2 regions of the Ornithinibacillus bavariensis genome follow, and region 1 is predicted to be linked to the other one. Evidence: predicted binding sites of a transcription regulator. Region 1 holds the regulator's gene; the other holds the start of a gene.
What was found. The regulator LexA, encoded in region 1, represses DNA repair genes until DNA is damaged. The targets are predictions, from matches to a motif close to CGAACATATGTTCG.
Positions count from the first base shown of each region.

Region 2: a site for LexA is predicted at 1,396-1,409, ahead of HNR27_RS04795 (RpnC/YadD family protein). Genes of this name have one in related genera too.

Region 1 covers NZ_JBNPWZ010000008.1:36,182-40,404, reverse strand. The annotation lists gene tkt (transketolase) at 1-707, opposite strand, end outside; gene HNR27_RS13580 (DUF896 domain-containing protein) at 817-1,053, opposite strand; gene HNR27_RS13575 (YneB family resolvase-like protein) at 1,155-1,814, opposite strand; gene lexA (transcriptional repressor LexA) at 2,085-2,708, shown strand; gene HNR27_RS13565 (PH domain-containing protein) at 2,932-3,306, opposite strand; gene glnA (type I glutamate--ammonia ligase) at 3,646-4,223, opposite strand, start outside.
Region 2 covers NZ_JBNPWZ010000002.1:183,878-188,100, reverse strand. The annotation lists gene fosM (FosM family fosfomycin resistance protein) at 1-290, opposite strand, end outside; gene HNR27_RS04805 (GNAT family N-acetyltransferase) at 299-772, opposite strand; gene HNR27_RS04800 (GNAT family N-acetyltransferase) at 784-1,299, opposite strand; gene HNR27_RS04795 (RpnC/YadD family protein) at 1,443-2,273, shown strand; tRNA gene HNR27_RS04790 (tRNA-Ser) at 2,423-2,511, opposite strand; tRNA gene HNR27_RS04785 (tRNA-Thr) at 2,526-2,598, opposite strand; gene HNR27_RS04780 (DHA2 family efflux MFS transporter permease subunit) at 3,206-4,223, shown strand, end outside.

The DNA.
Region 1 (4,223 bases):
TTTTCTTTTGCTGCTTTAATAGCTGAGCGGATTTGAGTAATATCATTACCATCTTCCACTCGAATAACCTGCCAGCCGTAAGCCTTAAAGCGCTCCTCAGTATTGTCAGAAAATGCCCGGTTTAATTCTCCGTCTAAAGAAATATCATTCGAATCATATAATGCAATTAGCTTACCTAATTTTAAATGACCTGCAAGAGATGCAGCTTCATGGGAAATTCCTTCCATTAAATCCCCATCACTAATTAAAGCATATGTATAGTGATCTACAATGTTCAGATTGTCCCTATTATATTTTGCTGCTAAATGAGCCTCAGCTAATGCCATACCAACAGACATCGCAATACCCTGCCCAAGTGGACCAGTGGTAGCCTCTACACCATCTGTATGGTGTACCTCGGGATGACCTGGCGTTCTTGAGCCCCATTGACGAAACTCCTTAATATCCTCTATCGTAACATCATACCCCGAAAGATGAAGCATTCCATATAATAGCATAGAACCATGACCTGCTGATAATACAAATCGATCCCTATTAAACCATTTTGAATTTTTGGGATTGTGATTCATAAAGTCCGTCCAAAGTGTATACGTCATTGGTGCAGCTCCCATTGGTAGACCTGGATGCCCCGAATTAGCTTTTTCTATGGCATCAATAGCCAATGTACGGATTGTGTTAATCGATAATTGTTCAACATTATTTACCATGATGTAGCTCCTTTCTCTTGCAATCGATTTATTTTTAAACCATGTTTATCTTATACTGAAAATGGTTGGTAAACAAGTAATACTATAATCGTTCATATATTCTCCACGCTTAGTGATTTCTATTTCTTTCTTGCATATCACGTAACTTTTGAGGTGTTACATCATTTCCAGTGGGATCAATAACTGTTAAGGTTTTTAATTGGTTTTTAAAGGAGCTACGCACATTCTTCAAATATTCTCCACGAAGCTTCTCTTGCTCCACCTTTTCTTTCTCTGTTAAACCTTCTTCACTCTTTGCCTTTTTTGCAAGTTCATTTATCCTTAAAAGTTTTTCCTTTGATAACAAAATAAATTTCCTCCTTCATCTTTCCTGCTAAAACAGAAACCCAACACGGGTCAGAATTCACATAGAAAAAGCAAGAACATTGATCTGTCCTTGCTTAAATATTACCTGTTCGTTTTGTCGGAATCAATTAATTGATACTCCTGATATCTTCTATGTACGGTTGCCTTTGAAACCTCATACCCTAACCCTCTTAATGTTGCGGCAATCTCGCTAAAGGTCAATTCCTTCTCACGGAGTCGAACTATTTCTTCAATCGGCACTTCCTTCCTTTCTCTTCCTGGTGCAAATTGGTGATTGGAAAGATTTTTAGTAGGATTATATCCATTGGCAACAGCCCTTTTCATTCCCCGTTTAATTTTAGCATTATGTATTTTCCGTTGATACTCTTCAACAATTCCAACAATTTGCAAAATCATGGAGTCTGCTTCTGCGATTTCAAGTTTCCCTTCATGTATGGCTGTATAAATAGAAATATTATGCTTTAATAATTGATGAAATAATGCAATCTTCGTGTTTCCTCTTCCAAGTCTTGTTTCATCTTGAATCAATAGACAATCCGCACGACCAGCTTCAAAATCCTGCAGCAATTCAAAAATGCCTTCCCGTTCGATTTCGAATCCACTTGCTTGTTCCTCTATACATTTGACTACTTCGAAGTGATAACGTTCCGCTAAATCATAAAGCTCTTCTTTTTGTCGTTTTAGTGAGGTTTCCTGTGATTTCTTTTCTGTACTTACTCGGCAGTATATAATAGCTCTCAAATTTAAAAACTCCCATTATGCACTAATTAGTGAAAGGTATAAGAATCCTAATGTCACAGCAAAAGCAGCAATATAAAACAAATCTGTCTTGTTAACTTTTCCAAACATCTCTTCATCACCCTTTCCTATCGTATAAGAACCTTTGTTCGCTAAATTTATTATAGCAGAACATACGCTCTTGTCAACACTTTTCTCGAACGAATGTTTGCGTTTTAATTTGATAGATGATAAACTAGCATTAATAAATAATATGAGCGAGGTGTTTAATAGATGACAAAAATGTCAAAAAGGCAACAGGCGATATTAGATTACATAAAAGATCAAGTTAGATTAAAGGGATACCCGCCATCTGTTCGAGAGATAGCAGAAGCTGTGGGACTTGCCTCCAGTTCCACTGTTCACGGCCATCTATCGCGTTTAGAGAGTAAAGGATATATTCGTAGAGACCCTACAAAGCCACGGGCGATTGAAATACTAGATTTAGAAGAGGAAAGTACTATTCCAAAAGATGAAGCTCGTTATGCACCGGTTATTGGAAAAGTAACAGCGGGAATACCGATTACCGCTGTGGAAAACATAGAAGAATATGTTCCAATCCCAAGTTCAACTGCTGGACCTGATGAAAACCTATTTGTTTTAGTTATTGATGGAGAAAGTATGATTGAAGCAGGTATATTAGATGGGGACATGGTTATTGTCAAACAACAAAATACAGCGCAGAATGGCGATATTGTCGTAGCGATGACAGAGGACAATGAAGCTACTGTCAAACGCTTCTTTAAAGAAAAAGATCATGTGCGCTTACAACCTGAAAATGCAACAATGGAACCATTAATTTATAATAATGTATCCATTCTAGGCAAGGTTGTTGGATTATACCGTCATATTCATTAGAACATTGAATTGAAAATCCGATAAGCTAATTAGCTTATCGGATTTTTTGAACTTTGCTGGTTATTAATTTAACTCTACTTATAATTTTTCTTTTAAATGCAAAGAGGTAATGAATTCGCCTAAAGCGGAACAACATTTGAATTATAGGACCTAGTCTTCTACAGTTAGAAAATAGAAAATAAAACATATAAAACGGAAAAAGGCACTCCCTGAACGGATGCCCCTATAAATCATATTTGTACGATATTCCAGCTTTTTCAGTAGCTGCTTTAGCTGCACTTCTTATTTCTTCTTTAACTTCATGCGGATTTTTGACCTTTTTCAAGGTAATCCGACGGTTGGATTCATTAGCACTAATAACTATAATGTCACCTACGTTTCTCACTTTATCTGTCAATGTCTGATTGACAGATATATCTTTTACTTTGAATAATTCGATATCATTTAAGGTTTTAGTCATCACGCCCTGTTTCCTAATCAGTATTCGCTCGTTAGTTAAAGTGTAATGCTCTTTCGGAATTTTAAGTACTCCTTCTTTATTCCCTTTGATTCCAAAATAATCAGTCTCAAACTCTAGCAAAGTTTTTTCCTCGCTCACACTTACCACTCCTTTTAATTAATAACTCCCTTAAGCCTAGAAAAAATAACAAAATTATTACAATATTACTCATTATTATAATATCTTATTTCGACTATAAATAAAATTACTAGTTTTGACATAAACGAACTTTATCCCAACTATGGGAACATCTGTTCAGACGTTTATTCCAGCGTACTACTAAAAACAGAACAAAAAAATACTGCCCTATTTAAAGACTATAAGGACAGTATTTTAAAATAATATTTTTTCTAACTTTGGGGGTGAAATAGGGGTAATTAGCATACAGTCGACCCAAAATCACCTACCACCCCAGACAAAAACATTGATATATCAAGCTTAATACATTGTTAAGTATTGTTCTCTTTCCCAAGGATGAACGGTTGTTCTAAACATATTCCACTCAATTTCCTTCGCTTCAATAAAATGCTCAAACAGGTGTTCACCCATAGCATCTACGATAACAGCATTCTTTTTAAGCTCTGTTAATGCATTCATTAGTGTAGATGGTAAATCTTCAATATGATTTTCCAAGCGTTCTTCTTTCGTCATTACATATATATTTCGGTCTACTGCTGGCGGAGGAGTTAGTTTGTTCTCAATTCCATCAAGTCCTGCAGCAAGCAACACAGATAGTGCAAGATATGGGTTTGCAGATGGATCGACACTACGAACCTCAACACGAGTACTTAGGCCACGGGAATTCGGAATACGTAATAATGGACTTCTATTCATCGCTGACCAAGCCACATAACTAGGTGCCTCGTAACCAGGTACTAGTCGTTTATAGGAATTAACGGTCGGATTAGTAACAGCGGTAAAGCTAGTTGCATGCTTCATGATTCCTGCTATAAATTGATAAGCTGTATCACTAAGCTGTAGTTTTCCTTTCGGATCAAAAAACGTATTCTCACCAT
Region 2 (4,223 bases), on a different contig from region 1:
CTTTCTCTTCCTATAAGTATACGTACATTTAGTTCCTTTAGCTTTTTACAATGTGCGTCAAAGTCCTTCTCATCTACTGAAAAAGCGATATGTGTATAGGAATGTTCTATTTCGTTTCGAGGAATTGTCTTTTCTTCATTTAATGCCAGCCATAGTCCATTCAAATCGAAGTAAGCAGTTGTTTTCCCCTTTACCAAGAGTTTTGCATCAAATACATGTTGGTAAAATTGAATGGATTGCTCTAAATCCGATACCGAAAATAATAGATGATTAATTCCACCTAATTTCATTCTTAATCCTACTCCTCGTCTCTTACCATTACAATAAACTTAACACCATCGCCCCTAACAAACTCGCTCTGCTTTAAAAAATTAAACTTCTCATATAGGCGAATTGCTCGAAGGTTAAATTCTGCCACCGTTAATCGTATACTGCCTTTTGCTTCTCGTAAAACTTCTTGTAAAATAAACCGTAAAAAAATGGTTCCTATTCCTTTACCAGTTAATTCCGGTTTCATGCCAATTCCAATATCCACACAAGAATCAGCATAGGCATTAACCTCATGCCCCTTAGGTACTTGTGCATCTCTTCCTGTACAAAAGAAACCGATTACCTCTTCCTTATGAAGAACTGCTCGATAAGAATTACTCATCAACTCCAAAATAGCTTCGCCAGATAGAACATTATTATAAAAATCATACGGCTTTTCATATTTCCAAGTTAGGATCTCAATTGCAGTATTTTCTTTAATTCTACTTGTTGTCAATTCCAATTTCTTACCCTCTATTCTTTATTAGATAACCATAGTGACATATATTCTTCATCATAAAATGCATGATTAACCATAAGTGCCTTCTCTTCTAATCCAAATGTCTTAAAGCCATACCTTTGATAAAGTCCCTTTGCTTCATGGTTATTAGATACTACAGACAGATTAATTTTAGATAGACCGCCTAATTCGTATGCCTGTTTAAGTGCAGCCTCAAGAAGTAATTTTCCAATACCTTGTCCCCTATATGCGGGTTTTACGTACATTGCAAAAATACTAGCTTTATGTTTTAATTTTTCTTTTGTTTCGGGAAATAATGTTACCATTCCGATCATCTTATTTTCCTGAAATGCACCAAAATTATAGGTATTTGTCTGTCGAAAGCTCTTCTCATAATGTTCAACTATATTTGGGCTTGTAATTACTTCCTCAAAGCTCGTAGAAAAGGCTTCTGGATTTACTTGCAATGCCTCTAAACGTAAATCGTAATATTCCTTAGCATCGTTTGGTTCTAACAAACGAATTATCACAGCCATTCCCCCATATAAAATTCCTATTCTAGTATTCTAGTTTTTGCGACTAAAACCCTTTAAAAAAATTAAATGCTTTCAAAAAAATATTGGTTGCAAATATATGTTCCTATATAATAAGAAGAAAAAGGACGTGAAACCGAATGCTATCTCCCGTCATACAGGAGGAAAAAGCGACATATGGCTCTCCAGATTATGATAGACTTTGGAAAAAGCTTATAAGTGAATTGTTTGAGGAGTTTATTCTATTTTTCGCTCCATTCCTGCATGAGAAAATCAATTTTTCAAAGGAAGTAACCTTTCTACAACAGGATTTTTTTCAAGAGATTTTAGATTATAGATCAAACAGAAGTTATGCTGTTCTAGTTATTAAAGTGCCACTTGTAAACGGAAACGAAAAGTGGCTATTGATACATATTGAGATTAACGGAAAGGCAGATAGAGCATTTCGAAAACAAATGTTTCGCTATTTCTATCGAATATATGATAAGTACGATCGTGAAATATACGCCATTGCCATTCTTACAAACTCGAAGGGAAATCGCAGACAAAATTACTTTGACTATCATTATTATGGTACAAGTATCATCTATCACTACCACGTGTATAACTATTTAGAACAGGATATTCATGAACTTCAAAAGTCATCGAATCCATTTTCGGCTGCAGTATTAGCAGGAATCTACGCAAATGAAACAAAAAATAATGATTTGAAAAGATACATCTTAAAACGTAAGCTAATGGTTCAAGTGTTAAGACATTTCTCCCAGCAAAAAGACAAATCCAAACAATACCTTTCTTCATTATTCTACTTCATCGATTATTTACTCCCAACACGAGAAGAATTACAATCGATACTAACAGAGGAATTGAGCAATTTAGTTGGAATGGGGGGAGCAGATAAAATTAACTTTGATATATCTGAATTTTTCCCAACATCAACAGGAAATCTAGATAAATTTAAAAAACATTGATTGAAAAGAACACGTACTTTTAAAATCAAGAAAAAGGTTTCACTAATAGTCTTTACGAAATAAAAAATGCTTAGTGACGGAAGTTCTGTAGAAAAAATATAAAAGCCGTATCCTATTGGATACGGCTGAACTCTTAAGTATTTTCCTAACGGAGAAGGTGGGATTCGAACCCACGCGAGCTATAAAGCCCCTAACGCATTTCGAGTGCATCCCCTTATAACCACTTGGGTACTTCTCCATAATAGTGAATGATGCTGGTGAGAGGACTCGAACCTCCGACCCCTTCATTACGAGTGAAGTGCACTACCAGCTGTGCTACACCAGCATAGTTATTAAATTCATGATATACTCCGAACATAAAGCTCCCTGCACTTTCTAAATAACCCATGGATGTTGAGTGCTGTACTTCATAGAATACATGAACCTCTGTAGCAGGTTTACGATATTAGCTAGGATACTTAGTATAACTTACGAAGAAAATAATACTCCTATCCTTGGATGATTTCAAGTAAAAATTATTGGTAATCTATATTCCCTATTTTCATTATAAAAGCTACTAGATGTTATGAACCACAGCTTCTATTTCTACAGCTTTATAAATTTATAAATTTTATTGCAAACTTTTTAAACCTGATTCTGATTTATTTGATCCTCATATTCTAATCTGATAAGTAAATAGACAATAATGGTGGCAATATAGTTGTAATGACTACTTCAATATAAATTTTAATTTTCCTATGTTTTAACATAGTAATGAAGGATATTGTAGTTTTGCTCACCTGATAGGGAAAATTCTAAGACCTATTTTTAGCATTATTTATAAACATAAATCTTTTCTATTAATAGCTTACCTTATCTGTTGCAAAGATTTTACTATATGTATAAAATACTTAAGTGCTTTTAGTTTGAAAAAAGAAAGTAGGAAGAATATTATGACTAAAGTTGAAACACAGGAACATAAAGTCCCTTATGGAATAATAGCGATATTATTTATTGGAGCATTTGTGGCCATACTAAATGAAACATTTTTAAATGTAGCATTACCTTCTATTATTGATGAATTTAGAGTTAGTCCATCGAAGGCTCAATGGTTAGCAACTGGGTATATGCTTATAAATGGAATCCTAATTCCTGCAAGTGCATTCTTCATTCAGCGATTCTCAAACCGCGCGATATTTATAACAGCAATGGGCTTATTCTCACTTGGCACATTACTTGCAAGCCTATCTCCTACATTTGGCGTATTAATTGTAGCGCGAATGATTAAGGCATCTGGTTCAGCTATTATGATGCCACTACTTATGAATGTAATGTTAGTTGCTTTTCCTATTGAAAAACGTGGACAGGCTATGGGAGTATTTGGGCTTGTTATGATTGTAGCACCGGCATTAGGACCAACCTTATCAGGAATTATTGTGGAACATTATAGTTGGAGAATGTTATTTAACATTGTACTACCTTTCTCTATTCTTTCACTAGTCTATGCGATATTCAAACTTAAGAATTTTACACCGCAGCGTAAAATTAAATTAGATGTGCTATCCATCCTATTATCTAGTATTGGTTTTGGTGGACTCCTATATGGATTTAGTGTTGCCGGAGACCTAGGATGGAGTAATCCGCAAGTATATGGTACTATCATCGCTGGAGTAATCGGTGTTATTTCGTTAATTATTAGACAGTATCGACTTGAAGAGCCATTACTTGAATTTAGGATTTTTAAATATCCGATGTTTGCGCTATCCTCCGCAATATCGATTATCATTTCACTGGCATTGTTTTCAGGGATGATTTTAGTGCCAATCTACATTCAAATGATTCGAGGATTTTCACCAACAGAAGCAGGTTTACTAATGCTTCCAGGTGCGATTGTAATGGGAATTATGTCTCCTATTTCCGGTAGACTATTTGATAAGTACGGTGCAAAAACCTTATCCATTATCGGATTAC